Regions from separate parts of the Arthrobacter sp. 10N43 genome, predicted to be linked through region 3. Evidence: riboswitches for the same ligand, from Rfam matches in the RefSeq annotation. Region 3 holds a riboswitch; each other region holds the start of a gene.
The links. A riboswitch is a leader RNA that binds a small molecule or an ion and turns the genes downstream of it on or off. The one in region 3 is predicted to bind thiamine pyrophosphate.
Positions count from the first base shown of each region.

Region 1 (4,644 bases), on a different contig from region 3:
ATGGAAGCCGCTTTCGTGGACATCGGCCGCGGCCGCAACGCTGTGCTGTACGCCGGCGAAGTGAACTGGGAGTCCGTCAACCTCGAAGGCAAGCAGCGCCGGATCGAGAACGCGCTCAAGTCCGGCGACTCCGTACTGGTCCAGGTCACCAAGGACCCGGTCGGCCACAAGGGCGCCCGCCTCACCAGCCAGATCTCGCTGCCCGGCCGCTACCTCGTGTACGTGCCCGGCGGTTCCATGACCGGCATCTCCCGCAAGCTGCCCGACGTCGAACGCAACCGCCTCAAGCGGATCCTCAAGGACCGCCTGCCCGAGGACGCGGGCGTCATTGTCCGCACCGCGGCCGAGGGCGCTTCCGAGGAAGAGCTCACCCACGACATCAACCGGCTCCGCGCGCAGTGGGAAGGCATCGAGAGCCAGTCGACGTCCACCAAGATCCTCGCCCCCGAGCTGCTCTACGGCGAACCTGACCTGACCATCAAGGTGGTCCGCGACGTCTTCAACGAGGACTTCTCCAAGCTGATCGTCTCCGGCGAGGAAGCCTGGGACACCATCGAGGCCTACGTCACCTACGTGGCTCCGGACCTGGTGGGCCGGCTCGAGAAGTGGACCAAGGACACGGACATCTTCGCGGCCTGGCGCATCGACGAGCAGATCCACAAGGCCCTGGACCGCAAGGTCTTCCTGCCCTCTGGCGGGTCCCTGGTGATCGACCGCACCGAAGCCATGACCGTGGTGGACGTCAACACCGGCAAGTTCACGGGCTCCGGCGGCAACCTCGAGGAAACCGTCACCAAGAACAACCTGGAAGCGGCCGAGGAAGTGGTCCGGCAGCTGCGCCTGCGCGACATCGGCGGCATCATCGTGATCGACTTCATCGACATGGTGCTCGAATCCAACCGCGACCTCGTGCTGCGCCGCATGGTGGAGTGCCTGGGCCGGGACCGGACCAAGCACCAGGTGGCTGAGGTGACGTCGCTGGGCCTCGTGCAGATGACCCGCAAGCGGATGGGCACTGGGCTGCTGGAAGTCTTCGGCGAGCAGTGCGAGGCGTGCGCGGGCCGCGGCATCGTCACCCATGACGAGCCCGTGGAACACCGCCGCGCCAACACGGTCGCCGCGGAGCACTATGTGCCGCGCACCGAGGCGGCCCAGCCGGCTGCCCGCACCGAGCGCAAGAGCCGCCGCCGCGGCAGGGGAGGCCAGGGCCCCGAGTCCGCGCCGTCCACGCCCGCGGCCGTCCACGCCGAGCCCACCGAAGCTGAACGCCACGCCAAGGCTGAAGCCACCCGGGCTGCGCTGGCGAACATTGCCGCCGCGGCGCACGCCGCGCACCTGCACGATGGGGAGGCAGCCGCGGCCAGCGACGCCGGGGCCCGGCAGGCCGCCGTCGACGCCGTTACGCACCTCGCCGCCGCGGACGAAGCAGCCGGGCGTCCCGCGACCGTGCTGACGTTTGGCGGCGAGCAGGTTGCCCTGCCCTTCGTCGAGCACGCCGAGGACACCCAGGCACCGGCCCTGACCCTGGACCTGCTGACCGAGGCCTTCGCCAACCTGGGCGAGGCCGACGCCGGTGAGCAGGCCGACAAGCAGGCCGACAAGCAAGCCGCAGCCCAGGCACCCGCGGCCCCCGAGGCGCCGGCAGCCGCGCCCGCCTCGGAAGCCCCGGCTTCACCGGCAGCGGACACGACTCGTGGCCGCCGCGGACGCCGCAACCGCAGCGCCAGCCGTGCCCAGGGCGCAGCCAACGAGACCTCCGTGGAACACCGCGAGGCCACACGTCCGGCCGCGGCCGGGTCGGTTCACGAGGCCAAGGCGCCCGCCGCGGCCCAGCGGGCGTCCATCCCTGCCGGCAACGAGCCGATCATCCTCGGCGTCGGAGTACCGGCCTCGGAGCTGTAGTCCTCCGCGGCTGATCACGTCCCCGGCCGGTCACTTCGACTGGTTGGGGTGCGGGTCCGGGCCGAGCGGGCGTAACAATACGTCCGCTCGGCCCGGGCCCGCACGTGCGTTAACGGGGCAGCCCGGTGGCAACGGCTAGGCTGGAACACTGACACGGGGTGCCGCGCATCGGGCCGGCTGAGATCCAGACCCGTTGAACCTGTCCGGTTAGCACCGGCGAAGGGATGTCTGACTTGTCCGCGAAATCCAATCCGTCCGAATTGCCGCCCAGTGATTTTCAGCCGGGCAGTTTTCTGCCCGGCGGTTTCTTGCCCTCCGGTTTCTTGCCCTCTGGGGTCCGCCCGCCCGCGCCGCCGCGCATTCCCCGCGTGCTGGCGATTGCGGGGTCCGATCCGTCCGGCGGGGCCGGGATCCAGGCCGACCTCAAGAGCATCGCGGCGAATGGCGGCTACGGGATGGCCGCCATCACGGCCCTGACCGCCCAAAACACCCAGGGCGTGCGCGCCGTCCACGTACCCCCGGCGGCGTTCCTCACGGCCCAGCTGGAGGCCATCAGCGAGGACATCGGCATTGACGCAGTCAAGATCGGCATGCTCGGCGACGCCGGTGTGATCGACGCCGTCCGCACCTGGCTGGAGAAGGTGCGCCCCGCAGTCGTCGTCCTGGACCCCGTCATGGTCGCCACGAGCGGTGACCGGCTCCTGCAGGAATCGGCCGAGGCCGCCCTGCAGGCCCTCCTGCCGCTGGCGGACCTCATCACCCCGAACCTCGCCGAACTCGGAATCCTGCTCAAGGAACCCGTCGCGGCCGACTGGGCCGAGGCCCTGGCGCAGGGCAAACGGCTGGCCGCGCTGACCGGCGCCACCGTCCTGGTCAAGGGCGGGCACCTCCAGGGCGGGCTCGGGAATGACGGCGACGCCGGCTGCCCGGATGCGCTGGTCAACACCGGGGGCCTGCTCGGCACCGAAACGGTGGTGGTGCCGGGGGAGCGGATCGCGACGCGCAACAGCCACGGCACAGGCTGCTCCCTGTCCTCGGCCATGGCCACCGTGCAGGCCCGGGTGGGGGACTGGGAAGCGGCGCTGCGGGTGGTCAAGCCGTGGCTGCTGGGCGCACTCCGCGAAGCCTCGGTTCTGGACGTCGGCAACGGCAACGGCCCGGTCCATCACTTCCACCACGTCGGCCACAGTCATGTGGGCGACGCCGATGCGGGCCACGCTCCGGGGGAGGGCGAGTTCGCCGCGGCCCTGCGCGCGGGGGCCACCGCCGATCTTGACGCCATCTACGCCCTGGACTTCATCCGCGGCCTGGCCGACGGGACCCTGCCCGAGCACGAATTCGCCTACTACCTCGCCCAGGACGCCATCTACCTCAACGGCTACTCCCGGGTCCTGGCACGCGCCGCCGCGATCGCCCCCACCGAGGCCGAGCAGCTGTTCTGGGCCAGGTCCGCGCAGACCTGCCTGGAAGTCGAGTCCGAGCTGCACCGTACCTGGCTCAGCACCCGCCCCACGGGGGCCACCTTGGGCCCGGTAACGAAGTCCTACGTCGATCACCTGTTGGCCGCCTCGGTGTCCGGCAGCTACGGGGTCCTCGTGGCAGCGGCCCTCCCATGCTTCTGGCTCTACGCTGAGGTCGGCGCCACGCTGCACCGGGAGTTCCTTTCCGGCGGCGCACCCGCCGGGCATCCCTACGCCGACTGGCTGCGGACCTACGCCGATGAGGACTTCGCCGCAGCCACCCGGCAGGCCATCGCGTACATGGACACGGCGGCCCGGCAGGCATCCGGGCGCGAGCGGGAAGCCATGGCCCTGGCCTTCCGGCAGTCCTCACGCTACGAAGTGGACTTCTTCGACGCGCCGCGGTTGCACGCCTGACGCGAGCTGGCCTGTGCAGCCGGTAGGATGGTGGGGCACGGTTCCGGAAGTCGTTGCGGCAACACAACATCAAGAACGCAGAGTCTAGGCGTTGTGGCGCCTGTCACGGACTGCCCCCGGAACCAGCCTCATTTGCGGCCGAAGGCAAAATTAGCGTATTCTAGATCTTCGGTGCTTACGCCAACACTTGGGTTATGACCCTGAGAACTGTCCGTTTGGAATTTCAACTGGATTTGTTCCGGGGATAGCTCATGGGTTCCCCCGGGGAATCCACCGGCGTTGAGGCACAGCGTGAGCCGGTCCAAACAATTTGGCCCCAGGTTCCGCACGCAAATCTAGTAATAAACGTCGAGAGAAGTGAGTTCCCCAGTGGTGTACGCGATTGTCCGCGCAGGCGGCCGCCAAGAGAAGGTTTCCGTTGGAGACTTCGTTACCCTGAACCGCGTCCCCGGTGGAGCCGGCAGCACCTTTGAGTTGCCCGCACTGCTCCTGGTGGACGGTGACAAAGTCACGTCTGCTGCTGCGGACCTGGCCAAGGTAACGGTTACGGCTGAGATCCTCGAAGACCTCCGTGGTCCGAAGATCGTCATCCAGAAGTTCAAGAACAAGACCGGTTACAAGAAGCGCCAGGGTCACCGTCAGGAATTGACCAAGGTCAAGATCACCGGTATCAAGTAACCCTTCGTTACTGTTCAGGTTCCAGCAGATTTCCCAGAATTTTTGAAGGCAGGCATTTCAAATGGCACATAAAAAAGGCGCGAGTTCCACTCGCAACGGTCGTGACTCCAACGCCCAGTACCTCGGCGTCAAGCGCTTCGGTGGCCAGGTAGTTTCCGCAGGCGAGATCATCGTCCGCCAGCGCGGC
Region 1 is NZ_JBFTIA010000001.1:499,640-504,283, reverse strand. It holds gene AC1DDO_RS02250 (Rne/Rng family ribonuclease) at 1-1,902, shown strand, start outside; TPP riboswitch at 2,047-2,144, shown strand; gene AC1DDO_RS02245 (bifunctional hydroxymethylpyrimidine kinase/phosphomethylpyrimidine kinase) at 2,127-3,779, shown strand; gene rplU (50S ribosomal protein L21) at 4,149-4,457, shown strand; gene rpmA (50S ribosomal protein L27) at 4,519-4,644, shown strand, end outside.
Region 1: another riboswitch for thiamine pyrophosphate. It lies ahead of AC1DDO_RS02245 (bifunctional hydroxymethylpyrimidine kinase/phosphomethylpyrimidine kinase); the one in region 3 lies ahead of AC1DDO_RS19160 (ECF transporter S component).

Region 2 (4,644 bases), on a different contig from region 3:
ACTTCACGCTCGATGACTTCCTCGCCCAGATGCAGCAGATCCGCAACATGGGCTCCATGAAGAAAATGCTCATGATGATGCCGGGTGCGCAGAACATCCGGCAGCAGCTCGAGCAGTTCGACGAGCGCGAGATCGACCGGGTCGAGGCCATTGTCCGCTCCATGACCCCGCACGAGCGCGTGGCCCCGAAGATCATCAACGGCTCGCGCCGGGCCCGCATCGCCCGCGGCTCGGGCGTGCACGTCTCCGAGGTCAACGGCCTGCTGGAGCGCTTCGCCCAGGCCCAGAAGATGATGAAGAAGATGGCTGCCGGCGGCGGCATGCCCGGAATGCCGGGGATGCCCGGGATGGGCGGCGGGGGCGGTGCCCGCAAGGGAGCCAAATCCGCGCCCAAGAAGAAGGCACGCTCCGGCAACCCGGCCAAGGCCGCGCAGGAACTGCGCGACGCCGAGGCCCGGCGTGCCGCCGGCGCCAAGGCCCTGCCCACCGGAGCGTCGTTCGGCCAGCAGGGCGGCGACTTCGATCCGTCCCAGCTGAACCTGCCCAAGGGCTTCGACAAGTTCCTCGGCGGCAGCAAGTAGCTGCAGCTGCTGATGCCGCCGGGACTGTGTCGCCGGCGGCATCAGCACTGATGTGCCATAGGGTTAGACAATGTTCAAGCAGCGCGTAGTCTTCGTCCACGGGGATGGCAGCTTCGGCGCCGCCGCTTGGCCCAAGCAGCACGGAATGGCGCTGGACTACGACGCCCTGTTCCTGCGGAGGCACGGTTTTGATGCCGTCGCGGAACCGCTGGAAACCAACTTCGCCGCCGACGCCGCCATCGTGCTCGCCTCGCTGGCGGACGATGGCCGCGGCGAGGCCGGCGGCCATGTGGTGGCCCATTCGCAGGGCGCCATCGCCGCCATGATGGCCGCCGTCGAACGGCCCGACCTCGTCCAGTCGCTGACCCTGGTGGAGCCGGCCTGCCTGTCCTTGACCGCGGAACTCCCGGCCACCGCCGCGCACCGGGCCCTTATGCAGCCGCTCTACGATGTCCGGCACAACCTCAGCGACGAGGACTTCCAGCGCGAGTTCATCCGCCGCGCGTTCGCGGCCGAGGCCCCGGGGGCCACGACGCCGGAGGCGCTCCGCGCGGCGCGCCGGCTGCGGCTGCAGGCCCCGCCGTGGGAGGCGCCGCTGCAAATCGTGCCGGGCGTGCCGACGCTGGTCCTGACCGGCGGCTGGGAACCGCTGTATGAGGAAATCGCCGGCTACCTGCGCGAGACCGGCGCCCTGCACCGCACGGCCGCGGGCGGGCACCGGCCCCAGGATTCAACGGACGGCGACCGGACGATCCGATCGTTCATCGCCGAGGTCAGCCGGCACCAGCACGCCCGGGCCTGCTAGGACGCTGTCGGTCCGCCCACGGCAGGCTCCGGCAGGTAGACCTTGCCGCCGGAGGCGAGGAACTCGCTGCTCTTCGCCCGCATCCCGGCCGCCATCTGCGCCAGGGCAGCCTGCGAATCGACAGAACCATAGTTGCCGGTACCGTACTCATCCCGGATGTCCTGGCTGATCCGCATGGAGCAGAACTTGGGACCGCACATCGAGCAGAAGTGCGCGGTTTTGGCCGGCTCCGCGGGAAGCGTCTCGTCGTGGAAGGCCTCGGCCGTCACCGGGTCAAGGGACAGGGCGAACTGGTCCCGCCAGCGGAACTCAAACCGCGCCTTGGACAGGGCGTCGTCTCGTTCGTGGACGCCGGGGTGGCCCTTGGCGAGGTCGGCGGCATGGGCGGCGATCTTGTACGTGATCACCCCGGTCTTCACGTCATCCTTGTTCGGCAGCCCGAGATGCTCCTTGGGCGTGACGTAGCAGAGCATGGCGGTGCCAAAGCGGGCAATCTCGGTGGCGCCGATCGCCGAGGTGATGTGGTCATAACCGGGCGCAATGTCGGTGACCAGCGGCCCGAGCGTATAGAAGGGTGCGCCCTTGCAGAGTTCCTGCTGGCGTTCCACGTTTTCCCGGACCAGGTGGAAGGGCACGTGCCCGGGACCCTCCACCATGACCTGCACATCGAACTCCCAGGCCCGCTGCGTGAGCTCGGCCAGGGTGTCCAGCTCGGCGAACTGCGCCGCGTCGTTGGCATCCGCCGTCGCGCCGGGCCGCAGCCCGTCACCCAGGGAGAACGCGACGTCGTACTTCGCGAAGATTTCGCACAGCTCGTCGAAGTGGGTGTACAGGAAGTTCTCCTGGTGGTGCGCCAGGCACCAGCCGGCCATGATGGAGCCGCCGCGGGAGACGATGCCGGTGACCCGGTTGGCCGTCAGGGGCACATAGCGCAGCAGCACCCCGGCGTGGATGGTCATGTAGTCCACGCCCTGCTCGCACTGTTCGATCACGGTGTCCCGGAAGATCTCCCAGGTTAGGGCGTTGGCCTCACCGTTGACCTTCTCCAGCGCCTGGTAGATCGGGACGGTGCCGATGGGCACGGGGGAGTTGCGGATGATCCACTCGCGCGTGGTGTGGATGTCATCACCGGTGGAGAGGTCCATCACCGTGTCCGCGCCCCACTGCGTGGCCCACTGGAGTTTGTCGACCTCCTCGGCGATGGAGCTGGTCACGGCCGAGTTGCCGATGTTGGCGTTGATTTTCACCAGGAACGCCTTGCCGATGATCATCGGCTCCGATTCGGGGTGGTTGACGTTGTTAGGAATGATCGCGCGGCCCGCGGCCACCTCGCTGCGCACCAGCTCCACATCGCAGTTCTCGCGCAGCGCGACGAACCGCATTTCCTGGGTGATGACGCCGTCGCGGGCGTAGCGCATCTGCGTGACGGTCCTGCCCTCGACGGCGCGGCGCGGCACCGGGCGCCCGCCCTGCCATTCGGCCGACGCCGCACCCCGGCGGACCGCCGACTTGCCGTCATCGAGAAGCTCCCGTTCCCGGCCGGCGTAGGGTTCGGTGTCCGCCCTCGCCTCGATCCAGGGAGCCCGGAACGGCTCCAGCCCGCGGACCGGATCGCTGCCCGGGCCGGCCGTGCGGTAGACCCGGAACGGAGCGTTCGCGACACCGCCCGGGGAGGGTTCCAGGGCGATCTCGGTCACCGGGACGCGGATGCCGTGCTCCGGATCCGCGGTGAAGGCCAGCGAGTGGGACTTCAGCGACTGGGTAGTGACTGCTGGCTTCTTTTGGGCAGGGCTGTGCTGTGTTTCTGTGGTGCTCAAAGGATTACTCACTTCCTTCGCCGGCATTACCCGGACAGGTTCAACGGTCGCAGGCTGCGCTAGCCCGATCTCAGCCCCTGCAAGGGCACCCGTGTGGTCGTAGACGAAGCTACCACAGGCCCACTGGAAGCCTGCCGAGTGTGACGGCACCCGGCCAGGCGGCAGTGTTAGCGTGGAATTGTGACTCTGCCCGGGCCCGTGCCCCGCACCAGGACGGCGACGCCGGAAGACCTCGCGGCGCTGCCGGTTCTCGAGGCCGCGGCCGACCGCCTCCTTGAAGCGGCATTGGGGAACCAGGCGCTCCCGTCCCCGGAAATGACGACGCCGGTTGAGCCGCTCTTCGTACTGGTCGCCGGAAGCCCGCCTGTGGGATTCGCCCGCGTGGACGAAGTCGGCAGCCAGGCCCACCTGGAACAACTCTCCGTACATCCGGACTCTGCCGGACGGGGGATTGGGCGGTCCTTGGTTCACTCGGCCATCGACGCGGCCCGCGGCCGGGGCTATGCATGGATGACGCTGTGCACTTTCGCGGACGTTCCGTTCAATGCCCCGTTTTACGCAAGCTGCGGCTTTGAGGAACTCGCCGAGCCGGGGCCGGCATTGGGCGCCCTGCGGATCCACGAAGCGCAACTGGGCCTGGATGGGCTGGGCCGGCGGATCGTCATGCGGATTAGGCTGTAGGCCATGACCAGCATCATCGAGTTCACCGGCCCCATCCTCACCGCGGCGGACCAGGAACGCCGCGGGCTCTGGGCGGTGGACGGCCTGCTGACCTTCGACCGTCCCGCCGACGCGCCGGACCGCGTGCTGGACGGCTGGGTCATGCCCGGGCTCGTGGACGCACACTGCCACATCGGCCTTGGCCCGGGCGGGGACGTCTCCGAGGCCACCGCGGAATCCCAAGCCCTGGCGGACCGCGACGCCGGGACGCTGCTGGTCCGCGATGCCGGCGCCGTCCACGACACCCGCTGGCTCCAGCAGCGCCAGGACCTTCCCCGGATCATCCGCTCCGGCCGGCACATCGCCAGGGCCCGGCGCTACCTGCGCGGCCTGGCCGTCGAGGTCGAGCCCGGCGATCTCGTCGAGGCCGTACGGAAGCAGGCCCGTGCAGGCGATGGCTGGGTCAAGCTGGTGGGGGACTGGATCGACCGCGACGTCGGCGACCTCGCCGCCAGCTTTCCGGCCCGCACGGTCAAGGACGCCATCCAGGCCGCCCACGATGAAGGGGCCCGCGTCACCGCGCACTGCTTCGCCGAAAACACCCTGGATGACATGCTCGACGCCGGGATCGACTGCATCGAGCACGCCACCGGATTGCTGCCGCGGCACCTGCCGCGCTTCCTCGAACAGGGCGTCCCGATCGTGCCCACCCTGATCAACATCGCCACGTTCCCGGACATCGCGGCGCGGGCGGAGGCCAAGTTTCCGCGCTACGCCGCCC
Region 2 is NZ_JBFTIA010000020.1:19,874-24,517, reverse strand. It holds gene ffh (signal recognition particle protein) at 1-581, shown strand, start outside; gene AC1DDO_RS21780 (alpha/beta fold hydrolase) at 652-1,386, shown strand; gene thiC (phosphomethylpyrimidine synthase ThiC) at 1,383-3,203, opposite strand; TPP riboswitch at 3,199-3,306, opposite strand; gene AC1DDO_RS21770 (GNAT family N-acetyltransferase) at 3,384-3,884, shown strand; gene AC1DDO_RS21765 (amidohydrolase family protein) at 3,888-4,644, shown strand, end outside.
Region 2: another riboswitch for thiamine pyrophosphate. It lies ahead of thiC (phosphomethylpyrimidine synthase ThiC); the one in region 3 lies ahead of AC1DDO_RS19160 (ECF transporter S component).

Region 3 (4,644 bases):
AGCAGGAGCTGACCTGCGCCGGGCGCCTGCCGCCGCGCCCGCGTTGCCGGCACGTGGCCCGGGACCCACACGCCGGCACCGATGAGCATGTCCCGCGCCTGGGCCAGGACCCGGTCCGGCGGCCCGTCGATCAGGACCCCGGAGTCCGTGGCGGAGCCGGGCTGGAGCACCACGATCCGGTCAACCAGGTCCTTCCAGACCGCCACCCGGTGCTCCACGACCACCAGGGTGGCGCCGGTCTTGTCCAGGCAGCGGCCCACGGCGTCGCGGACCTCCAGAACGCCCGCGGGGTCCAGGTTGGCCGTCGGCTCATCAAGCAGCAGCAGCCCTGGCCGCATCGCGAGGATCCCGGCGAGCGCCAACCGCTGCTTTTGTCCCCCGGAGAGCGCCGACGTCGGATGGTCCAGCGGCAGCCTGCCCAGGCCGACGTCCTCGAGCGCCTCGCCCACCCGAGGCCAGATCTCCTCCGCCGGGACGGCGAGGTTCTCAGCCCCGAAGGCGACGTCGTCGCCGAGGCGGGACAGCACCACCTGCGTTTCCGGGTCCTGCTGCACCAGCCCGGCGCGGCCGCGCTGCGCCCGCGGCGGGACCCCGTCGATCAGCAGGCTTCCGGTCTCGTCGGAATCTTCGGAGTCGCCGGAGTCGCCGGAAGGCCCGGCCGGGCCGTCCCCCAGCACGCCGGCCAGGGCGTGGAGCAGCGTCGATTTGCCGGCGCCGGAGGGGCCGAGCAGGAGCACGCGCTCCCCCGGCCGGATGTCCAGGTCAAGGCCGCTGACCGCGGGCCGGGGCCTTCCGGCGTGCCGCCAGCCCCAGCCGCGGGCCGTGACGGCGGCCGGCCTGACTTCCGGTGAAGGTCTCATGAGTCGTCTGCAGGTTTCAGATGTAGGTTCAGCAGTCGACTCAGGAGAAGACGGGCTCCGTGGCGGCCTTGCGGGAGGCAAAGGAGCCCAGCACGCCTGTCTTGGCCAGGCCTCGGGTGGCGAGCCAGGACAGTCCGCCGGCAATCACTGCACCGGAGATGGTGGTGAAGACGATGTAGGCGAGCTTGTCGCCGGCTTCGTAGGCGATGTTCCAGCCCCACGGGAGGAAGGAATCGTTCAGGCCGCAGAAGAGGCCCGCACCCGCCCCGGCCAGCAGAGATACCGGCAGGTTGAACTTCGTGTAGAGGAAGGCCGCGAAGACCAGCTCCGCGCCAAGGCCCTGCAGCACACCGGAGATCAGCACCGTGGTGCCGTACTGGGAACCCATGATGAGCTCGCCCGTGGCCGCCACGCTCTCGCAGAAGAGCGCCGCACCCGGCTTGCGGATGATGAGCATGCCCAATACGGCCGGAATCATCCAGCCGCCGGCGTAGAGTCCGCTGAGCGGCGGGTAGATGGCGTTGACCGGGGTTGAAATCAGGTTCGCGCCCTGGGACCAGGCCCAGAAGATGACGCCGCCGGCAACGGCGATCAAGGCGGCCACCACAATGTCCACCACACGCCAGGTGTAGTTGCGGCGGGCGGCTGGGCGGCTGGTGGAACCATGCTGTGCTGAAATATCTGTCATGTCGTCCTCCTGAGGAACAGGAGGGGAGGATGCTCCGGCCGGTTCGGCTTCCGCCGCCCTCCGCGCACCCTGAGATCTCGACTCCCTTGCGCCGGTACTAACCGGATCAGGTTCGAGGGTCTGCGGCTGTCCGCACTCTCAGCGCCCACCAGCGGTTTTCCCCGGATTTTTCCGGCGATGCCCGACGGCGGCGCTCCCCTGTCGTAAATTATTCTGCCCTTGTGGGCTGGCTCAGTTTACACCCGGACGGCCGGGTTTTCAGTGGCGTGCCGTCACAATCCGCGGCCGGGCAAAGCCGGTCGCCGCGGCCGGGAATTGCCGCTTGGTAGAGTCGACGTGTCGGACACCCGGACCCGCCTGCGGGCGGCCCAGTCACGCACCGGAAAGCTGGACTATTTTGACGCTCACACCAGATCCCTCCGGGGAATACGACCCCGATTCGAGCGAGCCGCAGCCGCAGGGATCCCTCGCGGCGCTCATCGGCCGCGTGCTGGCCGAGATGGAGGCCCTCCAGTTCGCCTCGTTCAGCAAGGACGATGCCCTGGACCTCGGACTCCTCCTCGTAGAGCTGGGCAGGCAACGCTCGCTGCCCATCGCCGTCGACATCACCAAGGGCGAGCAGGTGCTCTTCCACGCCGCGCTGGACGGCGCCACGCCGGACAACGAACGCTGGATCAACGCCAAGAAGCGCACGGCCATGCGTTACGAGGTCCCGTCCCTGCTGGTGGGCCTGCGCGCCCGCGCTGCCGGCGGCAGGATCGAGGACAACGCCTGGTTCGACCAGATGGAGTTCGCCGCCCACGGCGGAGCGTTTCCCATTTACGTCCGCGGCACGGGCGCCGTCGCGGTCGTCACCGTCTCCGGCCTGCCCCAGAAGGCGGACCACGATCTTGTTGTCGAGGCCCTGCGGAACGTCCTCACACCGGAACGCTAGGCTGGGGGTAGCCCCTGTTCCCGCCCCAAGGAGACCGAAGAATGACCATCCTCATCAAGCTGCTCGGCACTGGCGTCAGCCTCGCGGCCGGCTTTGCCGGCACCAAGCTGGTGGACACCATCTGGGAAAAGTCCACGGGCAACAAGCCGCCCAAGGGCCACGACGACGACGTCCCCACCACGCTGCGCACGGCATTGACGTTCGCCCTGATCTCGGCATCGGTCAGCGCCATCATCCAGGTGCTCGCCAACCGCGGCACGCAGCGGGCGATCACCCGCTTCTCCAAAACCCAGGACATCGTCTAAACAGGCATCGTATGGCCGGACATCGTCAGGGCGGCTCGGGCTGCGCGGACCTGGCTGGACGGACCTGGCTGGCCCCCTCCGGATTAGACGCTGCGGTCAGCCGTTTCGGTCAGCCGGCGTCGCCGTCGTCCGCTCCGTGCTTGGCGGCCGCCTGCTGGACCACTGCCTCGAGCTCGTCGGAGGTCAGCAGCTCCGGGTGCAGGTGCTTGGTCCGGTAACCGGCCCGGCCCACCATGTGGGCCGATACGGGGACGGTCAGCAGCTGGAAGAGCCACGCCACCACCAGCACGGGCCACACCCACCAGGTGCGCATCTGCAGGCCAAGGGCCGCCAGCAGCAGGAACAGTCCCAGGACCTGCGGTTTGGTGGCGGCATGCATCCGGCTCATGAGGTCCGGGAAGCGCAACAGCCCGACAGCGGCGCCGAGGGACATGAGGGCGCCGGTCACCATGAACACGGCCGAGACGGAGTCGATCACTGTGTCAGGATTCACGGACGCTCTCCCTCCGGTCGGCCACGAACCGGGCGAAGGTGACCGAGCCGACGAAGCCGATCAGGGAGATCGCCACCAGCAGCATCAGGTTGTTCAGGTGCCGGTTGGCAGCCATGTCGATGCACAGGGCCGCGCCGAAGATGGCCAGCAGCACGTCGGCGGCGAGGACACGGTCCAGCAGTGAGGGGCCCCGCGCGATCCGGATGATCGCCCCCAGCGCGGCAAGGGAAAGTACGACGGCGGTCACCGTCAGGACGATCTGCATCATGCGGTGACCTCCTGGGTAAGGGCGGAGAGTTCGTCTTTGGAGCCCATGATCCTGATCAGCCCCGCCTCGGTGTCCCGGACCTCCTTGCGCAGCTTGGCCGCGTCCTGGGCGTTGCGGACGTTGATGCCGTGGATGTAGAGCGTGGACGTGGACCTGTCCACCTCCACCACAAGGGATCCCGGAATCAGGGAGATCACGTGCCCGGTGGCCGTGACCAGGAGGTCGGAATGGCTCCGCAGCGGCACGGCGACGATTGCGCTGACGACTTTGGGGCCGCGGGCCACGGCGAGGTACAGGACCTGGAAGCTGGCCGCGACGACTTTTCCTAGGAAGATGAGGACGAAGGGGACGGCGCGGAGCACGTTGAAGCGGCCGCCGAGCTCCACCGGGGGCAGGTAGAAAATGCGTGCCACGAGCACGGCGATGAGGGCCCCGAAGAGGAGATTGCCGGGGCTGAAGTTCTGCCACAATGCGCCCCAGACGAAAACCAGCCACACCAGCAGCGGCAGTTCTTGGCGCAGCGAGATCCTTTTCCGGCTCATTTCCCGCCGCCCTGCTCCTGGACCTGGCCGGGCGGGGCCTGCCCTGGCTGGACCTGGCCTAACTGGACCTGACCTGGCACCGGCGGCACAGGTGCGTCCTGGCCCAGCACGGCATGGATGTAGGGGGACCTGTCCAGCATTTCTGCGGCGGACTGGTCTGCCACCCTGAACAGCGGTCCGGCAAAGACCGTCAGGGCCACGCCAAAGACCACCAGGCCCAGGGTGGAGCCCACCATGGTGCGCGGCAGCAGGGTTACGTTCGCCCGGCCGGCCCGGTCCCCGGTGGCGGAGTCCGCCGGGGCCGCCAGGAGCACCGGATCGGGGTGTTCGGCGTCCTCGGGCTTGCGCCAGAACGCCCGGTTCCAGACCCTCGCGATCGCCAGCAGGGTCAGCAGGCTGGTCAGCACGCCGCCGATCACCAGGGCGTAGGCCAGCGGCGTGCCCAGCTCGACGCCCGCCTGAAGGAGCCCCAGCTTGCCCAGGAAGCCCGAGAACGGCGGGATGCCGGCCAGGTTCATGGCGGGGATGAAGAACAGGACTCCCAAAACCGGGGA
Region 3 is NZ_JBFTIA010000013.1:67,137-71,780, reverse strand. It holds gene AC1DDO_RS19165 (ABC transporter ATP-binding protein) at 1-860, opposite strand, end outside; gene AC1DDO_RS19160 (ECF transporter S component) at 901-1,548, opposite strand; TPP riboswitch at 1,614-1,758, opposite strand; gene AC1DDO_RS19155 (heme-degrading domain-containing protein) at 1,946-2,482, shown strand; gene AC1DDO_RS19150 (DUF4235 domain-containing protein) at 2,524-2,787, shown strand; gene mnhG (monovalent cation/H(+) antiporter subunit G) at 2,897-3,280, opposite strand; gene AC1DDO_RS19140 (MrpF/PhaF family protein) at 3,270-3,548, opposite strand; gene AC1DDO_RS19135 (Na+/H+ antiporter subunit E) at 3,545-4,090, opposite strand; gene AC1DDO_RS19130 (Na+/H+ antiporter subunit D) at 4,087-4,644, opposite strand, start outside.